Regions from separate parts of the Streptomyces sp. S186 genome, predicted to be linked through region 2. Evidence: riboswitches for the same ligand, from Rfam matches in the RefSeq annotation. Region 2 holds a riboswitch; each other region holds the start of a gene.

The links. A riboswitch is a leader RNA that binds a small molecule or an ion and turns the genes downstream of it on or off. The one in region 2 is predicted to bind cyclic di-AMP.
Region 1: linked by a shared signal. The riboswitch ahead of ACRAS8_RS09275 (M23 family metallopeptidase) and the one ahead of ACRAS8_RS21435 (transglycosylase family protein) in region 2 are both predicted to bind cyclic di-AMP.
Region 3: linked by a shared signal. The riboswitch ahead of ACRAS8_RS14040 (NlpC/P60 family protein) and the one ahead of ACRAS8_RS21435 (transglycosylase family protein) in region 2 are both predicted to bind cyclic di-AMP.
Region 4: linked by a shared signal. The riboswitch ahead of ACRAS8_RS19230 (M23 family metallopeptidase) and the one ahead of ACRAS8_RS21435 (transglycosylase family protein) in region 2 are both predicted to bind cyclic di-AMP.

The regions. Positions count from the first base shown of each region.
Region 1 is NZ_CP193932.1:2,203,933-2,207,739, reverse strand. It holds gene ACRAS8_RS09285 (M16 family metallopeptidase) at 1-154, shown strand, start outside; gene ACRAS8_RS09280 (M16 family metallopeptidase) at 193-1,575, shown strand; cyclic di-AMP (ydaO/yuaA leader) riboswitch at 1,874-2,029, shown strand; gene ACRAS8_RS09275 (M23 family metallopeptidase) at 2,043-2,822, shown strand; gene ACRAS8_RS09270 (GntR family transcriptional regulator) at 3,063-3,749, shown strand.
Region 2 is NZ_CP193932.1:4,949,007-4,952,813, forward strand. It holds gene ACRAS8_RS21425 (cytochrome P450 family protein) at 1-648, shown strand, start outside; gene ACRAS8_RS21430 (transglycosylase family protein) at 883-1,992, shown strand; cyclic di-AMP (ydaO/yuaA leader) riboswitch at 2,252-2,421, shown strand; gene ACRAS8_RS21435 (transglycosylase family protein) at 2,429-3,124, shown strand; gene eno (phosphopyruvate hydratase) at 3,382-3,807, shown strand, end outside.
Region 3 is NZ_CP193932.1:3,353,537-3,357,343, reverse strand. It holds gene ACRAS8_RS14045 (hypothetical protein) at 240-593, shown strand; gene ACRAS8_RS14040 (NlpC/P60 family protein) at 755-1,891, opposite strand; cyclic di-AMP (ydaO/yuaA leader) riboswitch at 1,900-2,074, opposite strand; gene pcrA (DNA helicase PcrA) at 2,324-3,807, shown strand, end outside.
Region 4 is NZ_CP193932.1:4,469,192-4,472,998, reverse strand. It holds gene ACRAS8_RS19230 (M23 family metallopeptidase) at 1-1,261, opposite strand, end outside; cyclic di-AMP (ydaO/yuaA leader) riboswitch at 1,273-1,419, opposite strand; gene ACRAS8_RS19225 (DUF2332 domain-containing protein) at 1,841-3,001, shown strand; gene ACRAS8_RS19220 (PP2C family protein-serine/threonine phosphatase) at 3,049-3,807, opposite strand, start outside.

The DNA.
Region 1 (3,807 bases), 2.7 Mb from region 2:
GACCGCCGTCCAGCGCGTCCTGGAGATCAGCCCGCTGGAGGTGCAGGCGGTCGCCAAGGCCCGGCTGCGCCCCGACAACCGCGCCGTGCTCGTCTACGAGCCCACCGCGCAGACCGACGCCGCCGGCACCGAGGAAGAGGAGGCGGCCAAGTGACCGACGCCACCACCCCCGCAGACGCCCCCGTGAGCACCATGGAATTCCACCCGCAGCCCCGGGGCGGCGCCCCCAAGCCGTGGGCCTTTCCCGCCCCCGAGCGCAGCCGGCTGGCCAACGGCCTGACCCTCCTGACCAGCCACCGCCCCGGCCAGCAGGTCGTCGCCGTGGAGGTCAACCTCGTCGCGCCCCTGGAGGCCGAGCCCGAGGGCCTCGACGGCGTCGCCACGATCATGGCCCGCGCCCTGTCCGAGGGCACCGACAAGTACACCGCCGAGGAGTTCGCCGCCGAGCTGGAGCGCTGCGGCGCCACCCTGGACGCGCACGCCGACCACCCCGGTGTACGGGTCTCCCTGGAGGTCCCGGCCTCCCGGCTGCCGCGCGCCCTCGGCCTGCTCGCCGACGCGCTGCGCGCCCCCGCCTTCCCGGACAGCGAGATCGAGCGGCTGGTCCGCAACCGCCTCGACGAGATCCCGCACGAGCTGGCCAACCCGGCCCGGCGTGCCGCGATGGCGCTCTCCAAGGAGCTGTTCCCGGCCACCTCCCGGATGTCGCGGCCCCGTCAGGGCACCGAGGAGACCGTGGCGCGGATCGACGCGGCCGCCGTCCGGGCCTTCTACGACGCCCACGTCCGCCCGGCCACCGGCACCGCCGTCATCGTCGGCGACTTCACCGGCGTCGACCTGGACGCGGCGCTGGCCGACACCCTGGGCGCCTGGACGGGCTCCACCGCCGAACCGTGGAAGCCCTCGCCGGTAGTCGCCGACGACACCGGCCGCGTGGTGATCGTCGACCGTCCCGGTGCCGTCCAGACGCAGCTGCTCATCGGGCGGATCGGTGCCGACCGGCACGACCAGGTATGGCCCGCCCAGGTGCTCGGCACGTACTGCCTGGGCGGCACCCTCACGTCCCGTCTGGACCGCGTGCTGCGCGAGGAGAAGGGCTACACCTACGGGGTGCGCTCCTTCGGACAGGTACTGCGCTCCACCGCCCCGTCGTCCCCGGAGGGGGCCACCGGCGCCGCCCTGCTCGCCATCAGCGGGTCGGTGGACACCGCGTCCACCGGGCCGGCCCTCCAGGACCTGTGGACGGTGCTGCGCACCCTCGCGGCAGAGGGGCTGACGGACGCCGAGCGCGATGTCGCGGTGCAGAACCTCGTCGGTGTCGCGCCGCTGAAGTACGAGACCGCCGCGGCGGTCGCCGGCACGCTGGCCGACCAGGTGGAGCAGCAGCTCCCCGACGACTACCAGGCGCAGTTGTACGTCCGGCTCGCGGAGACCGGCACCGTCGAGGCGACCGCCGCGGTCGTCAACGCCTTCCCGGTGGACCGGCTGGTGACGGTCCTGGTGGGTGACGCGGCCCAGATCGCCGAACCGGTCAAGGCGTTGGGCATCGGCGAGGCGACGGTCGTCAGCGGCTGACCCTCGGTGTGACGGGCCCTCACCCGACGGCTCGTCATCTGTCGACAAAGCGGCTCCCGTGGCAGGCACTTGCCACGGGAGCCGCTTCGCGTGTGCGTCATGTCCCGCCGGGTCAGCGGTGAGAATGACCGTGGGAACCGCGCTGCGCGGACGGTCGAGGGTGCCCGGCCGGTTGTGCCGGTTGCCCGATTCGCGTGTGGCGTGGCGCACAAAAATCCGGTTCTGTTTGCCGATCGAAAGTTGTCCCGATTAGCGTCGGTCCGGCTGTTCGTCACAAGTCCGCCACACCAGTGGCACCGGACAGTCATCGCCGAGTCCCCGTATGGCGCGAGCCAGGGGAGCCGGGGACCCACATGTCCCTTGGGGTGAATCGGGCGCCTCCCCGGAGGGGCCCGTAGGAGACCTTCCTGCTCCGAACCCGTCAGCTAACCCGGTAGGCGAGAAGGAAGGAAAGGACCAGCCCCTACATGGCGTTCACCCGTGCCACCGGGAAGCACCGCCGCGCGAGTCGCACCGCTCGCACCACCCGCAACCTCGCCGGCATAGCCACCCTCGCCGCCTCCGGTGTCGTGGCCTCCGTGGCGTCGCCCGCGCTGGCCGCCACGGACGAGCCCGCTCCCCACGACACCGGCCTCCAGCAGGCCGTCGTGATGGGTGACGAACTCGCCGTCCGGATCGAGGCCCAGGCGGACGCGCAGCAGGCCGCCGCCGAGGCCGCGGTGGCCAGGGCGAAGGCCGAGGCGGAGGCCGTTCGGCGCGCCGAGGTGGCGAAGAAGAAGGCCGACGAGGAGCGCGCGGCCAAGGAGCGCGCCGCCCGCGAGGCCGAGCGCAAGCGCCTCAACACCTTCGTCGCCCCTGTGACCGGTTCCTATGTCTCCACGGCGTACAAGGCGTCCAGCGGCCTGTGGTCCTCGGGCAGCCACACCGGCATCGACTTCCACGCCGCCTACGGCACTCCCGTTCACGCGGTCGGTTCGGGCACCGTCGTCGAGGCTGGCTGGGGCGGCGCGTACGGCAACAACGTCGTGATCAAGATGAACGACGGTACGTACACCCAATACGGTCACCTTTCGTCGATCGGGGTGACGGTCGGCCAGGCGGTCACCCCCGGGCAGCAGATCGCCCTCTCCGGCAACACCGGCAACACCACGGGCCCGCACCTCCACTTCGAGGCGCGGACCGGCCCGGACTACGGTTCGGACATCGACCCGGTCGCCTACCTCCGCGCGCACGGCGTCACCGTCTGACCCATCTGGACCTCCGCCGCAACACCGTCCCCCGGAGCCCCGGCCCGCCACCCCGGCAGGCCGGGGCTCCGCCGTATCCCGGGAAAGGCCGGCACAGGGTCCGCGGGAGTGGCCGCGCATCGGCCGAAAAGCTCCGGTGGATTCACGAGATCCCGAGGGAGAATTCCCCATGGTCGAATAGGGTCAGGGAATGTTGTCAGAGGGGCGGCGTTCCCGGGGATTACGGCGGAGGCACGGACGATGCGAGGCCATATTTCCGCGCATGCGGTGTGCACGGCGATTCGCGACGATATTGTCTCCGGCGCGCTGGCGCCGGGCAGTCGGCTGATCGAGGACATTCTCGCCGCGCGGTACGGCGTATCCAGGGTCCCCGTACGGGAAGCGCTGCGCACTCTCCAGTCCGAAGGCTTCGTCACCACCCGCCATCACGCCGGCGCCTGTGTCGCCGAACTGACCGAGCAGGAGGCCGCCGACCTCCTCGATCTGCGCGCCCTCGTGGAGCCGTTGGGCGCCGCCCGCGCTGCCGCCCGCCGCACCTCCGCCCATCTGAAGGTGCTGCGCGGCCTGGTACGGCTCGGCCGCGAGCGGGCCCGGCACGGCCACCCCGCCGACCTGCGCCAACTGGACGGCTGGTTCCACGAAACGCTCGCCCAGGCGGCCGGCAGCCCCAGCCTCACCGCGCTTCTCACCCAGCTGCGACGCAAGATCGAGTGGATGTACGTCATGGAGCCACCGTCCCGAGTCACCGCATCGTGGGACGAGCACGGTGCCGTACTTGACGCGGTGGCCCGGGGTGATGCGGAACGGGCGCGTGCCCTCATGGCGGCGCACATCGAACGGTCGCTTCCCGTGTACCGGCTGCGGCGCGCCGCTCCCGCTGTGAGGGACCCGAAACGCCCCGTCAACACGGCACGCGCCCGGGCTTAACAATGGCCCCGTATACAAAGAGGCGGAAAAGGAATTGCTTGTGTGGGTGAGGATGTCG
Region 2 (3,807 bases):
CGGGCCTCCGACCACGGCGAGCACCTCACCGAGAACGAGGCGGCCGCTATGTGCTTTGTGTTGCTGTTTGCCGGATTTGAGACCACGGTCAATCTCATCGGCAACGGCACCTACGCACTGCTCCGCCATCCCGCCCAGCGCGAACTGCTCCAGAAGTCCCTCGCGGCCGGCGACGACGAGCTGCTCGCCACCGCCGTCGAGGAGCTGCTCCGCTACGACGGGCCCGTGGAACTGGCCACCTGGCGGTACGCGACCCGGGAGCTGACGCTGGGCGGGCAGCGGATCGCCGAGGGGGACCCGGTCCTGGTGGTGCTGGCGGCCGCCGACCGCGACCCGGCGCGGTTCGACGAGCCGGACGTACTCGACCTCACGCGGCGTGACAACCCGCATCTGGGATACGGGCACGGCATCCACTACTGCCTCGGCGCACCGCTCGCCCGCCTCGAAGGACAGACCGCGCTCGCGACGCTGCTGACCCGCCTCCCGGACCTCCGACTTGCGGCGGAACCGGACGATTTGCGCTGGCGCGGCGGGCTCATCATGCGTGGACTGCGCACCCTGCCGGTCGAGTTCACGCCCGAGCAGTCGCCCGAGTTCACGCCCGAGTCGTCCCGACCGGGGCCTGACCAGCGACAGCCGCAGAATTGACGCTCCGTCACATACGTGACCATTGCGTGATCTCCGCTACACCGGCTTGTGACTGCCCGTGACCCCGGCTACCTTTCCTCCGACGATCGGGGGCGGCCCCGGGCTGCCGCACGGCACCCCTCGCAACCGCCGATCCGACAACTCAACCGCCGCGCGAAAGGCAACCGCATGCGTTCCGGGAACGGTCGGCACCGTCGCCCCCGACAGGCACCGGCCATCTTTGTCACGGCCGGAGTGACCGGCGCGGGCCTGGCCCTGCCGCTGTTCACCGCGGGCGGTGCGCACGCCGCCGACGCCTCGACCTGGGACCGGGTCGCACAGTGCGAGAGCGGCGGGGTCTGGAGCGCCGCCACCGGCAACGGCTTCTACGGCGGCCTCCAGCTCACCCAGGAGATGTGGGACGACTACGGCGGCTCCGCCTACGCCTCCCGCCCCGACCTCGCCAGTCGCGCCCAGCAGATAGCCGTGGCCGAGGCGATACTCCACGACCGCGGCCCGGACGCGTTCCCCAGCTGCGCGCTGCACGCCGGACTGACCAAGGGCGGCCCCGCGCCCAGCGTGGACCCGGGCGCCACCAGCCGCCCGTCGCCGCGCCCGACGCACGGCGGCCACTCCGGCGGCTCCTCCGGCGGGACGGATGACGCGGGTGACGCGGGCGACGCCGGCCCGGGCACGCCGACCCCCGAGCCGTCCGACGGTGGCTCCGGCTCCCAGGCCCCGGCCTCCCCGCCGGCCACACCCGATCCGTCCGCCCACCCGTCCACCCCGTCCGGCTCGCCCTCCGCCACCCCCTCACCGTCCGACTCACCGTCCGACTCGCCGTCCCCGTCCGACTCCGGGACCCCCTCCGACTCGGCGTCCCCGTCCGACCCGGCATCGGGTACGCCCGGTACACCGTCGGCCTCCCCGTCCGACGACCCGTCGGACTCACCCGCCTCGCCCGACCCGTCCGCACCGACCGACCCGTCGGGCTCGTCCGACGCCACGGACCCGACGCAGCAGCCGACACAGCAGCCGACACAGCCGTCTCACCCGACGCACCCCACACCCCCTGCCACCGGCAAGCACCGCGGCGCACCGGGCGACGGTACGGACACCGGGGACGCCCGGAACGGCGGCAGCGGCCGACACGCCTCGCGTGGCGGGACGGAGCCCCGGACGCGCCCGGCGGACGACGGCGGCTACCGCGTTCACCCGGGTGACAACCTGTCAGCGATCGCCGAGAGCCATGACCTGCCGGGCGGCTGGCCCGCGCTCTACCACCGCAACCAGAACGTGATCGGCTCCGACGCGGACCTGATCCAGCCTGGTCAGCTGCTCGATCTCGGGCGGAAGCAGGGGTAGTTACCGGCAGTTCGCCGGTTTTCATGCCGTTCCGTAAAAGTGAGATATGGCTCTCGTTGCGGGGGGCGGGGTGCGCCCCGTCCCCCGTTCCCATACCGGGGTCTACCTGCGGAAATGGCCCGTGCATTGATCAAAAACGGTCAACTTGGTTCAGAAGATGGGGTTTGAACACCAACAGGGTTACTGCTTACGGTCAGGACCGCTCGCCAAAGCGGGCCCTTCGATCGCACGCCGAATCCTGCCGGCGGTCGGAGTCGACGACGCGCAAGCGCCGAAGGCAGGAGCGGGGGACCCAAGGTAAGTGCCGGCCCCGCCCGTGAAAACGGGTCAGCCGGCTTGGGGTGAAGCCGTGTGTGCAGCACACGCGGCCGGGCAGCTCACACGGCCCGAACCCGACAGCTCACCTCGTAGGCGTCGGTGAGGAAACGAACGCACGATGCTGATCAACAAGGGCAAGCACCGCCGCAGCTCCAAGGCCGTCCGCGTCGCCACCCTGGCCGGTGTCGCCGGCGCCGCCGTCGCCGTCCCGCTGATGGGCGCCACCTCTGCTTCCGCCGCCTCGGTCGCCACCTGGGAGAAGGTCGCCCAGTGCGAGTCCAGCGGCAACTGGTCGATCAACACCGGTAACGGCTACTACGGTGGCCTGCAGTTCTCGAACTCCAGCTGGGCCGCCGCCGGTGGTACCAAGTACGCGCCCCGCGCCGACCTGGCCACCAAGGAGCAGCAGATCGCCGTCGCCGAGAAGCTGCTCGCCATGCAGGGCCCGGGTGCCTGGGGCTGCGCCGCCGCCGGCGGCCTGACCTCCGGTGGTCCCGCCGCGAACGTCAACCCCTCCGGCTCCACCGCCAAGAAGAGCCAGGGCACCGAGACCACCAAGAAGAGCCAGGGCACCACCAAGAAGTCCGCCCCGGCCGAGAAGTCCGCCCCGGCCCGCGAGAAGACCGAGAAGGCCCAGCCGGCCCCGGAGCGCTCGCACCGCACCGGCGACACCTACGTCGTCAAGGCGGGCGACACCCTCGCCAAGATCGCCAAGGCGCACGGCACCAACTGGAAGGCGCTCTACGCCGCCAACAAGTCCGTCGTCGGCGGCAACCCCAACCTGATCTTCCCGGGTCAGAAGCTCAGCGTCTGAGCCGTACCGGCCATCCGAGCCGTACCGGTCGCCTGAGCGACCCGCGAGAGCTGCCCCGCCGCGGCGCGTACCCCCGAGCGCGCCACGGCGGGGCTTCTCCGTTCCCGGGCCCGGCCGGCGGCCCGGCGCAGCGTTCCCCGCATAGCGAACATTGCGCGGAAACCTCCCGTGAACTGGGCTTTTGGCTCGCTTGTTGGGGTTTTCCGTCCCACGGGGCGGGCCACGGGCGAGCGGATCCCGCCAGGGCCGTTAGGCTCATGCCGAGAACTCCAGACACTCATGAAGGAGACAACGTGCCGTCCATCGACGTCGTCGTAGCCCGCGAAATTCTCGACTCGCGAGGTAATCCCACGGTCGAGGTCGAGGTCGGCCTCGACGACGGCAGCACCGGCCGTGCCGCCGTGCCGTCCGGTGCCTCCACCGGCGCCTTCGAGGCCATCGAGCTGCGGGACGGCGACCCCAACCGCTACCTCGGCAAGGGCGTGGAGAAGGCCGTTCTCGCCGTCATCGAGCAGATCGGCCCGGAGCTGGTCGGCTACGACGCGACCGAGCAGCGGCTGATCGACCAGGCGATGTTCGACCTGGACGCCACCGACAACAAGGGCTCGCTGGGCGCCAACGCCATCCTCGGCGTCTCGCTCGCCGTCGCGCACGCCGCCTCCGAGGCCAGCGACCTGCCGCTG
Region 3 (3,807 bases), 1.6 Mb from region 2:
CTGCGAGGCGAAGGCGACCGGCGGGGTGCGGGCCCGGTCGTCTGAAGGAGGAAGCTAGGCCCGGGGTCAGGACGAGAAACCCCCTTGCCCGGCATTGCCCGTTTCCGACCGCGTGCGACGCGGGGATGACCGGCCCGCCGCCCGTGGCGGAGCCGAGCGGCGGCGGGCCCTGACCGAAGCGGGCATCGCGGGCGCCCTGCCGGAAAGGGCGTGCTATGGGACGGATACGATCCAGCACTATGGACGTAGTAATCAATGTCTTCGTCGCCCTGCACATCATCGGCATCGCCTCCCTTCTGGGCGGCTTCCTGACGCAGATGAAGGCGATGGGCGCGGGCACCGCCCGCTTCGTGCCGGCGATGTTGCACGGTGCGCTGACGATGCTGGTCACCGGCATCGTGCTGGTCGGCCTGAACCAGATGCAGGGCGCGTCGCTCAACAACATCAAGATCGGCATCAAGATGGCCGTCCTGGTGGTGATCCTGGCGCTGGTCTACGTCAAGCGCGACGAGGAGAAGCTCCCCAAGCCGCTGTTCGGCGCGGTCGGCGGGCTCACCATGTTCAACATCTTCCTCGCGGTGCTCTGGACCTGAGCCCCACGGGCGCCCGCCCCCGTACCGTCCGACGGCTCACCGCGCGGTCATCCCGCTCCCGCTCCGTACTACTCCGGAGGCGGAGGATGACCGCGCGGTGGCGTGTGTGGGGGTGGCCGTGGGGCCTTCGTACGGACGCGGGGCGCGCGCCCGTACGCCGGCTACCCGGGCCGGACGCTCCCGTAGATCGGCATGTAGTAGATCGACTCCACCCGGACGCTGGCTCCCGGGTGCGGGGCGTGGATCATCTTGCCGCCGCCGATGTACATCCCGACGTGGCTGATGTCGTTGAAGAAGAACACCAGGTCACCGGGCTGGAGATGGTCGGTGGATATCCGGGTGCCGGTCTTGACCTGGTCCCAGGTGGTGCGCGGCAGATCGACCCCGGCCGCCTTCCATGCGGCCTGCGTCAGGCCCGAGCAGTCGTAGGAGCTGGGCCCCGTCGCGCCCCAGACGTAGGGCTTGCCCATCTGGGCGCGGGCGAAGGCGAGCGCCTTTTCGGCCTTGGTGGAGTAGGTGCCGCCGTCGGACGTGCCGCCGCCGGAGTCCTGGCCGGTGCCGGTGCCGCCGCCGGGCTGCTGCCGCCGCTTCTCGGCCTCCTTCCGGGCCTGCTCGGCGGCCTTCCGCTGAGCCTCCGCCTCCTTCCGCCGCTCCAGTTCGGCCAGCCGCGCCTTCTCCTGGGCGGTCAGCCGGGACAGCAGCTGCCGGGCCTCGGCCAGCTTGGCCTGAACGTTTCGCTTGGTCTCCTTCAGGGATGCCTGCGACTCCTGGAGGCCCTCCAGGCTGTGGGTCGCCTCCGTCCGCTGGCGGGCGGCGGCCGCGGCCTGCTCCTGGTAGTCCGTGATCGCCTGCTTCTGCCGCCCGGTGAGCTGCTCCATCAGGTGGTTGCGGTCGACGAACTGCTGCGGGTCCTTGGCCAGCATCAGCTGGGCGGTCGGGTTGATCCCGCCCGTCTGGTACTGCGCCGAGGCGAACGCGCCCAGCCGGCGCCGGGACTCGTTCATCTTGTCCGCGCGCCGGGCCGCCTCGTCGAGCAGACGGTTCACGGTGCGCTGCTGGCCGTCCGCCTGCTCCTTGGCGGCGTTGTACTTCTGGGTGGCCACCTCGGCCTGCTGGTACAGGTCGTCGACCTTCTGCTTGACCTCCTCGATGCTCGGCTGCGGCGCCTTGGGGGCGGCGTTCGCGGTCTGCGAGAGCAGCGTGACCGAGGCCAGGGCGGCGGTGGTGAGCCCGGCCGCCGTGCGACGGCCGCCGGGCGTGGCGAGTATGGGGGTGCGCGGCTTGCGGTGGGACGCCAAGGCCGGCGACTCCTTCCGTGGACCGCCTACCGGGTTAGCTGTCGGGTTCGGGCTCGGGCGGTGTGCTGACGGAAGGCTTGCCCTACGACCCGTGCGTCCGCCTGGCGACGGCCGCACCGGTCGATTCACCCCGGTGGTGCGTGTGGGTCCCCGGCTCCGGGTGCCTGACGGCAGGGCCGGACTCGGCGGGGGCGGCCCGTGCGGACGCTGTCGTCCGCTGGGACGGCGGGCTGCCCGAGCGAGACCGTAGCCAACTCGTGTGGCCCCTGTGAAGGCTGGTGTTCGATATGCCCGAAACCTTTTCGTGACCTGAATGTGAGCGGCCCCAGGTTTGCGCACGGCCGCACACGGTACCGCCCCATCCGATGCATTACCGGCCAATCCGCCACTCCACAACCGCTTGTCAGTGCGGCCGCCTAGACTCGGTGGGCGATGAGCAGCCTCTTTGACGACAGCTTCCTGGCGGATCTCGGCCCCCCGGACGAGGACGAGCACGGCCCGGCCCCGGAGGAGATGCCCGCCGACCTCTTCGGCGGGAGGTTCGACGCGCCCGCGCCCAGGGAGCCGTACTACCGCGACGGCGCCGCCCGCCCGGCCATCGACCCGGCGGCGCTCCTGGAGGGGCTCAACGACCAGCAGAAGGCCGCCGTGGTTCACAGCGGCAGCCCGCTGCTGATCGTCGCCGGCGCCGGCTCCGGCAAGACCCGGGTGCTCACCCACCGCATCGCCCACCTGCTCGCCGAGCGCCACGTCCACCCCGGCCAGATCCTCGCGATCACCTTCACCAACAAGGCCGCGGGCGAGATGAAGGAGCGCGTGGAGGACCTGGTCGGCCCCCGCGCCAACGCCATGTGGGTCTCCACCTTCCACAGCGCCTGCGTCCGCATCCTGCGCCGCGAGTCCAAGAAGCTGGGCTTCACGTCCTCCTTCTCGATCTACGACGCGGCCGACTCCAAGCGCCTGATGGCCCTGGTCTGCCGCGACCTCGATCTGGACCCCAAGCGCTTCCCGCCGAAGTCGTTCAGCGCGAAGATCTCCAACCTCAAGAACGAGCTCATCGACGAGGAGACCTTCGCGGGCACGGCGGCCGACGGGTTCGAGAAGACCCTGGCCCAGGCGTACGCGATGTACCAGGCCCGGCTGCGCGAGGCCAACGCCCTGGACTTCGACGACATCATCATGACGACGGTCCATCTGCTCCAGGCGTTCCCGGACGTCGCCGAGCACTACCGCCGCCGCTTCCGCCACGTCCTCGTCGACGAGTACCAGGACACCAACCACGCCCAGTACACCCTCGTCCGCGAGCTCGTCGGCCCCGGCACCGACGAGACGCCCGCCGCCGAACTCTGCGTCGTCGGTGACGCCGACCAGTCGATCTACGCCTTCCGCGGTGCCACGATCCGCAACATCCTCCAGTTCGAGGAGGACTACCCGGACGCCACCACGATCCTGCTGGAGCAGAACTACCGCTCCTCGCAGACGATCCTCTCCGCCGCCAACGCCGTCATCGAGCGCAACGAGAACCGCCGCCCCAAGAACCTCTGGACGGACGCCGGCGCCGGCCCCAAGATCACCGGCTATGTCGCCGACACCGAGCACGACGAGGCCCAGTTCGTCGCCGACGAGATCGACCGGCTCACCGACGCCGGCGACGCCAAGGCCGGCGACGTCGCGGTCTTCTACCGCACCAACGCCCAGTCCCGCGTCTTCGAGGAGATCTTCATCCGGGTCGGGCTGCCCTACAAGGTCGTCGGCGGCGTGCGCTTCTACGAGCGCAAGGAGGTCCGCGACATCCTCGCCTACCTCCGGGTGCTCGCCAACCCCGAGGACGCCGTCCCGCTGCGCCGGATCCTCAACGTCCCCAAGCGCGGCATCGGCGACCGCGCCGAGGCGATGATCGAGGCCCTGGCGCTGCG
Region 4 (3,807 bases), 480 kb from region 2:
GACGGACCTCCAGATGGAGGTGCGGGACGGTGGCGTTCCCGGTGGCGCCGACGCGGCCGATCACGTCGCCCGTGTGGACCCGGCCCGCCGTTCTGACCATCGAGGACAGGTGGCAGAACCACAGCTCCGTGCCGTCGTCGAGGGTGAGGACGATGCGGTAGCCGTAGGCACCGGCCCAGCCCGCCTGGGTGATGGTCCCGTCGTGAACGGCCTTGACCAGCGTGCCCGTTGGGGCGGTGAAGTCCTGCCCGGTGTGCTCCGCGGCCCAGCGGTCACCGGCCTGCCCGAAGCCGGTGCCGAGGGTGTACGAGGAGACCGGGGCGGCGACGGACGTCTTCGCCTGGTGGGCGGGGTGCTCGGCCTCCGCCACCGGGTGCCGGGCCTCCGGCGCCGCCGCCTGGTGCTCGGTCTCCGCGGCCGCCGTGCCCTGCGGCTGCGCCGCCTCCTCCGTGGTCGCGGTCGGCTCCGCGGCCTCCGGCTGAGGGCCGGGCGCGTCCTGGGCCGTCTGCGGGGCGGCGGCCTGCTCCCCGGTGCCCTGCCGGGTGTCGGCCTGCTGGAGGATGCGGTGGCGCAGCGCCTCGGCCGGGCCCGCGGGGCGGGTGGCCCCGGCGGCCTCGGGGGCGGCAGCGGCCCGGGAGGGCGCCGCGGTGCTGCCGGCGGCCGCGGCGGAGAGCGTCGCGGGCGCGTCCTGGAGCGTCCCGGCGGTGTCGTCGACCGCCCCGCCGGGGTCGGGCATCGATATCGGCACCGGCGGCCGGCCCTCGGCCGCGGCCACCCCGCTCGCGCCGACCGCCGCGATCACGCCGACGCCGAGCGCCGTGCCGCCGCGCGCGAGACCGACGCCGCGCGGTCTGGCCACCCGGTGCCGGCCGCGGAGAGAGCGGCCGGCGTCGCCGTCGTCCGCCTCGTCGCCCGGGAGCCAGTCGTCCGCGTCGCCGTCGCCCGCGAGGCCGGGGGCCGGCTCGTCACCGGACGGCCGGCCCTGCGCCGGCTCGCCCTGGGGCCCCTGGGGTGCCTGGGGCACCGGCGATGTCCGGGCCGCCTGGGAGGACTGGTCATGGAGGAACGGCTCCTGAGGCGGCATGCCGTCCGTCAATTCCCCGTGGGCCACGGGGAATTGGGCCGGCACGACGGGAGAGCCGGGACCGGTGGGGACGCCGAGACCGGCGGGGCCACCGAGACCGACCGCGGCACCGAAGTCGGCGGGGCCGCCGAGGCCATGGGTGGACGGGCCATGAGGCGCGGGCCTGTTGGACGCCACGGGGGCGCTCTCCTTTCCTTCCTTCTCGCCTACCGGGTTAGCTGACGGGTTCGGAGCAGGAAGGTCTCCTACAAGCACCCCCTGGCGAGAGGCGCCCGATTCACCCCAAGATGGTGGTTCCCCGGTTCCCTCGACTCAATTCCCGGCATTTCCAGGCGGACCCGACAGCGCCCGCGAAACCGGCCGATCCGGGCGAGTCGACACGGGTCGAGGCACGGGTCGCAACCGTTCGAACCGTCGGCTCGGGCGGGTGACATGAGGGCGTTCTGGACGTGCGGGAACAGCGCGTACAGGATTCGGCGTCGGCGCACGGTGCCGCCACTGGCGACGGCTGGGACGACCGCGCTCCGTTATCGGACAGTAATAGAGACGGCGAGGGAAATCCAAGCGTTCCCACGAATCCGCGGGCGTTCCGAAAGCCCCTCACAGGAGCCCGGGCGAGGACTTTTGCTGTCATCTCGTCCGTAAACGGGGCGAGTTGACACCGCTCGACCAAACGATCTCGCAACGATTGTGCGCCAGTTGTTATGCGGAGGGGCGCATCGCGATCACGGAGCGTGAGGGCGATAACGTCGCCTCATGGTCGTCAACGTCGCGAACACCGGAAACGCCGGGAACTCCGTCAGCAACCCGCAGGAAGTGGCGGCCAGGTACCGGGAGTTCTCCTGGCAGCAGGCGCGGGGCCGGTCCGACGCCCACGAGGAGCTGGCCGCCCGGATCGGCCGGGACGACGAACTGTGCGAGCTGCTCGCGGCCTCGCTGCCGGCCGGCAACAAGCAGCAGCCCAACCTCCTGCTCGCCGCGGTGCGCTATCTCGACGGCCCGCACGCGGAGTCGGGACCGCGCGGCGAGTCGGCGTACGGGCGCTGGCGCGAGTGGACCATCCGGCACTGGGACGAGGTCCGCGCGGTGATCATGAGCCGCGCCACCCAGACCAACGAACCGGCCCGCTGCGCCACGCTGCTGCCCCTGCTGGCCCGTCTGCCGCAGCCGCTGGCCCTCCTGGAGGTCGGCACCTCGGCGGGGCTGTGCCTGCACCCGGACCGCTACCGCTACCGGTACGTCCAGGAGGGGCGGCCCGGGGAGTACGGCCCTTACGGGAGCGACGGCGGGGAAGGCGGCGCGGTCCTCACGGGCGGCGCCGCGGACAGCCCGGTCACCTTCACCTGCCGGACCAGCGGCCCCCCGCCCGGCGGCGACGGCGACGCGGCGGCACTGCCCGGCACGCCGCCCGAGATCGTCTGGCGCGGCGGCATCGACCTGGACCCGCTCGACCCGGTCGGCGAGCCGGACGACCTGCGCTGGCTGCGCGCCCTCGTCTGGCCCGGCGACGAGGCCCGTACGGCGCGGCTCTCGGCGGCCGTCGAGGCGGTGCGGGGCGCGCCGCGCCCGGTCCTGGTGCGCGGCGACCTGATCGACGAGCTGCCGGCGCTGGCCGCCCAGGCGCCGCCCGAGGCGACCCTCGTGGTGTTCCACAGCTCGGTGCTGAACTACCTTCCGCCCGCCCGGCGCGAGGAGTTCGCCCGCCTCGTGCGGTCGCTGCTCGCCGAACGGGACGGCGGGGGCCACTGGATCTCCCAGGAGCACCACAGCGTGCTCCCGTGGATCGGCGCGCCGGAGCACCGCTCCACGGGGCCGGACGACGGCCTGCTGCTGACCCTCGCCCTGGACGAGCGCCCGGTCGCCCTGACGGGCCCGCACGGCCAGCACGTGCGCTGGCTCGGCCCCGCACTGCCGTAGGCGCACGGGGCGGCCGAGCTCGGCCCGGAGGAGGCGCCCTCAGTGCCCTATGCCCCCAGGGGGCGCTGGACCGCCACCAGGGCCATGTCGTCCGCGGGGCCCCCGCGGGTGTGCCGGGCGACGTCCTCGACCACCACGTCCAGCAGGTCGTCGGGCCCGCTGAACTGACTGCCGCGCAACCGGGCGCGCGGGTCGTAGAACCGGCCGGCCCGGTCCCGGGCCTCGGTCACCCCGTCGGTGAACAGGAGCAGCAGCGCCCCGGCCGGGAGGAACGTCTCGTCCGAACGGTCCGGCCGGCCGCCCAGGTCGCCCAGGCCGAGCGGCAGCGCGGCGGTGGACGGGACCAGCTCCCGCAGGCCGCCTTCGGGGGTGAGCAGCAGAGGGGGCGGGTGGCCGCGGTTGAGGACGCGCAACAGGGACCGGTCGCCGGCGGGGATCTCCGCCAGTACGGCCGTGGCGAAGCCCTCCTGCTCATCGAGGCCGGCGCGGCGCGCGCCCTCCCGTCGGAGGGCCCGTTCCAGCCGGTGCGCGACCGCCTCCAGGGTGGCCTCCTGCTCCGCCGCCTCCCGGAAGGCGCCGACCACGACCACCGCGGCCTCCACCGCCTCCAGGCCCTTGCCCCGGACGTCGCCGACGATCATCCGCACGCCGTGCGGGGTGTCCTGGACGGCGTACAGATCGCCGCCGATACGGGCGCCGGCCCGGGCACCGACGTAGCGCGCGGCGATCGCGAGACCGGCCAGACGGGCGGGCGGCACGGGCAGGACGGCCCGTTGGGCGGCCTCCGAGACGTCCCGCTCGGAGGC